Regions from separate parts of the Halobacillus sp. Cin3 genome, predicted to be linked through region 1. Evidence: riboswitches for the same ligand, from Rfam matches in the RefSeq annotation. Region 1 holds a riboswitch; the other holds the start of a gene.
What was found. Region 1 has a riboswitch for S-adenosylmethionine ahead of QMA39_RS08505 (methionine ABC transporter ATP-binding protein). Riboswitches for the same ligand answer to the same signal wherever they lie in the genome.

Region 1 (2,202 bases):
TATTGACCACTTTGTTCTGCCACAGACCCCCGGGCCCTGACAGATAAAGCAGCAGCCCCAGAAGGATTCCCAGAATAAACGTCCCGGCCACGGAAATGAGCGTCATGTATAACGTTTCATTCGTCGCCGTAATCATATCCTCCATGCGTACGTTTGGAAAAAAATCATTAAGCATCCGGGTTCACCTCCACTTCAACAGAAGTAGAGCGTATATATTCGATCGCCCGGGCCACTTCCTCATTGTCTCCTTCAAACTGAACAAACATCGTTCCGTAAGCTCCTTTTTGCGTCTGCGTGATCTTGCCGTGAAGAATATTGACATCCAGGACGAATTTCCTGGAGACCTCACTGATCAGCGCCTGGTTGGTACTTTCTCCTACAAAATGCAGCCGGACGATTTTGCCTGACTGATACTTATCTTTGATCAATTTCAGAGAGTGCTCTTTTTCCTGGTCACCCATCACCTGATCAACAAATTTCTTCGTCACTGGCTGTTCAGGATGAAGGAATACGTCCAGAACATCTCCCTTTTCAACAATTCTCCCCTGCTCCATGACTGCCACCTGATGACAGATCTTACGGATGACATGCATTTCGTGCGTAATCAAAACGATGGTCAGTCCGAGTTTTTCATTGATGTCTACTAGAAGATCCAAGATGGAGTCCGTCGTTTCCGGATCCAGAGCAGATGTGGCTTCGTCACAAAGGAGGACTTTTGGGTTGTTGGCCAGCGCCCTGGCAATACCTACACGCTGTTTCTGACCACCACTCAGTTGGGATGGATAAGAGTTTCCTCTGCCTGATAAACCGACCAAGTCGATCAGTTCGTTCACCCTTCTGCTCCGTTCTTCCTTTGGTACACCGGCAATTTCCAGAGGAAAAGCGATGTTATCATAAACCGTTCTGGACCAAAGCAGATTGAAGTGCTGAAAAATCATTCCGATATCCTGCCGGGCAATGCGTAGTTTATTCTTACTGAGGCCCGTCAAATCCTGATCGCCTACGTGGATGCTCCCCTCTGTTGGATCTTCCAGTCGGTTCAACAGCCGGATAAACGTACTTTTACCTGCTCCACTGTAACCAATAACACCGTAGATTTCCCCTTTATTTATCGTAAGGCTTAAACCATCAACAGCCTTTACTTCCCGATCCTTCGTTTGAAAAACTTTAGAAAGATCCTTGATTGTAATCATGATGTGTTCCCTCCCATTCAAAAAACGCCATTCTGTTCGAGAACAGAATGGCGTTTCAATAGCATTGTATCTTCTGTTCTCTCATCTGTCAGAGCTGTTACACTCTGCAGGATTTGGCACCTTGACAGGTCGGTTACTCCTGCTGGTTGCCGGGCATCGTCGGGCCAGTCCCTCCGCCACTCTGGATAAGAGATTTTAATCTATTAAATTATTAGTGCTTTAATTCAATTCATAACCACAAAGTGGATTTTAGCACTCTGCCACCAGCGTGTCAACATAAATGAGCCACTTTTCAGAAAAGAAAAACATCTGTATATGCAAAAAAATCTCTTCTAAAATAGAAGAGACTGCATGGAATCTCATCTATCAAAGCTTTGTGCTCTGCAGGATTTAGCACCGTGCTTTTACGCCGGTTGCCGGGTTTCAAAGGGCCAGTCCCTCCACCACTCTGGATAAGTTATGATGTCGCTGTGAAATTATATGTTATGTTAGCATGGAGTCTATACGGACGTCAAAGATTATTGCGCCGGTATATTTTTACAGCAAGGAGATGAAGTCATGAAGGAACGTGCTCCTCAATTTGAACTTTCTTATATAAATCAGCCCTCCACCTATCGTCTGAGCGACCATTTCGGAAAAGTGATCGTCCTGACTTTCTGGGCATCCTGGTGTCCTGACTGCGGGAGAGACTTACCTAAAAAAGAGCAGCTCTTTGAAACGATGGACAAAGAAAAAGTGGAGCTTGTTACGATCAACGTCCCGGGCCGTGAACGCAGCCCTGATGCCGGAAAGGAATATGCTGAGAAATTTCTTAACCAGCCTACATTGATTGATGATGGGCGAAGCTTATACGATACGTTTGGCTGCCAGGGCGTCCCTTCCACAATTATCATAGATCAGGAAGGCAGGGTCCACCAATCGTTCGGTGATAAAGCTTCCTTTCTGGATATTGTCCAGTCCCTGGGGGAAATTGTTTAATCATCAAAACAACGGAAGGCCTCCCACCCAC
Region 2 (2,202 bases), on a different contig from region 1:
ATGTGGAAGAAACCTTTGAAGATTTAGAGGTGGAAATCCATCACGGTGGTCAGCCGATTTACAGTTATATCTTCTCTATTGAATAAAAAAGCACTGGTTCTGAATTGAGAACAGCGCTTTAAGGCTGTCGGGATTTTTCCCGGCAGCCTTATTTATTGGTCTATGGTCTGAATGAAGGAGGGAAGATGAAAGAAATTGTTTCACAAAGGATATTGATAAAACAATCGACAAATGCCGCCCTGCTGCTGTAGAACGTCTTCCTCTGAAAATGCCTTGACGGTTTGTCTTCTTGGCTTGTCGTTCTATAGGCTGAAAGCGTAGTTCTCTATTAGAACTGCGCTTTTTTTAGTCGGGTTTCCGTATGCGGGTGCCGGTGCCGTTGAATATATTTTCGCACCGAGAAGATAACGGCAGCGGCATATCCGGCAAGCAGCAGGCTGTAGATAACAATTATAATCTGTTCACTCCATGTGGCATAGGTAAGCAGTGTCCGGCTGTTCGTCAAAATGATAAATCCACCCGCTGCCACACCAAGCACGAGAGGGGGGAGTTTTTTTACAAGCCAGGCAGCGAGGGGGGCTGCTATGACACCACCGATCACAAAGGCGAGCACAAGCAGCCAGCTCAGCTCCTCCCACCCAAGGAAAAGCAGGAATCCGGCCGTAGCGGATAAAGTAACGATGAATTCGCTTGTATCTACGGTGCCAATGACTTTTCTGGGAAGGATTCCTTTACTGGATAAGAGAACAGGAGTATTTACCGGCCCCCAACCACCACCGCCCACGGCATCAAGAAAACCACCCAGGAAACCTAAAGGAAACAAGAAGCGCCGTCGAAATGGTCTTTTTTCAGTTTGCAAGGGCTTCACTCGATTCATCAACAAAAAGCGGATGACCACATAAATGCCAAGCCCTAGTAAAAAGATGGAAATGTACGGACGGATCAAATCACCTGGAATCCAGCTGAGCAGAGCAGCCCCGGCAAAGGCACTGATCCCTCCGGGGAGGGCAAGAGTCAAAACGAGCCGTTTATCCACGTTTCCGAATTTATAATGGGAAAACCCGGAAGCTGCCGTTGTAGCAATCTGGGACAAATGAATGGAGGCGGAGGCTACCGCCGGAGCCATTCCGTAGGCGAGGAGGATGGTGGAGGAACTTAAACCAAACCCCATTCCGAGGGCTCCATCCATCAATTGAGCAAAGAATCCAACCAGTGAAAATATAAGTAATTTCTTCATCGTACCTCTCCTTTTGATTAAACACATAAGATTACTTGGTTTTAACCATGAAGAGGCACAAAAAAACCTCTTCATCCAGAAGAGGTCAAGCTTCCTCTCCTTATCTTTCAGACCACCGTCTGCTGGAATGAGCACCTTTTCCTATGCGAGGTTGCTGCGGGATCATCAGACCAGTTTCCTCCCCCGGCTCTTTATAAGGATATATGTAGCCCGCTCCGAAAGCGGAATTCCTAAGTACATGAATAATATATTCAAAGCTAAAACATGGATGACTATTTGTCAATGGTTTACATTAAAATAAACAGAAAACTAGTAATATTTTAAATACATGTTGACATATCATTAAATCGGGTCTAATATTTGAATCAAATCTTTTGAACAATATCTGGAAACATTTTTCTTATCGAGAGAGGTGGAGGGACTGGCCCTTGGAAGCCTCGGCAACGGATCTGTCTTCATGAACAGAAACTGTGCCAATTCCAGCAGGTGATCAACACTTGGAAGGATAAGAAGAACGGTTGAATCATGTATGATGACTCTCCTTTCTTCTTACTATCAGAAGAAAGGTTTTTTTGTTGAAGATAAGAAAGGAGGAGCTTATGAATACGAGTGCACCGACATATGAAACATTCACCAGCGATCCTTTACACCATATGGACATTGATAATGGACACAAAGGGGCAGAGAGTGTGATTCGATGGGCTTACGGGCAATATGGAAAACAGCTCGTTTATGCGTGCAGCTTCGGTGCTGAAGCTATCGTACTGCTTGATTTCATTGCAAAGGCACAACCTGATGCCGACGTCGTTTTTCTGGACACCGGACTTCACTTCCAGGAAACCTATGATTTAATTGAAAAAGTGAAAAAGAGATATCCGGAGTTGAACATCCATATGAAAAAGCCGGAGTTGACGGTGGAAGAACAGGCAGAGGAATATGGTCCGGCTCTTTGGAAAAGGAACCCC

Region 2: linked by a shared signal. The riboswitch ahead of QMA39_RS03160 (sulfite exporter TauE/SafE family protein) and the one ahead of QMA39_RS08505 (methionine ABC transporter ATP-binding protein) in region 1 are both predicted to bind S-adenosylmethionine.

Annotation. Positions count from the first base shown of each region.
Region 1 covers NZ_CAMZMV010000002.1:73,481-75,682, forward strand. Annotated here, with positions in the region: gene QMA39_RS08500 (methionine ABC transporter permease) at 1-175, opposite strand, end outside; gene QMA39_RS08505 (methionine ABC transporter ATP-binding protein) at 168-1,193, opposite strand; SAM riboswitch class I at 1,272-1,385, opposite strand; SAM riboswitch class I at 1,550-1,652, opposite strand; gene QMA39_RS08510 (TlpA disulfide reductase family protein) at 1,752-2,171, shown strand.
Region 2 covers NZ_CAMZMV010000001.1:572,006-574,207, forward strand. Annotated here, with positions in the region: gene QMA39_RS03155 (DAK2 domain-containing protein) at 1-86, shown strand, start outside; gene QMA39_RS03160 (sulfite exporter TauE/SafE family protein) at 329-1,237, opposite strand; SAM riboswitch class I at 1,335-1,437, opposite strand; SAM riboswitch class I at 1,635-1,749, shown strand; gene QMA39_RS03165 (phosphoadenylyl-sulfate reductase) at 1,837-2,202, shown strand, end outside.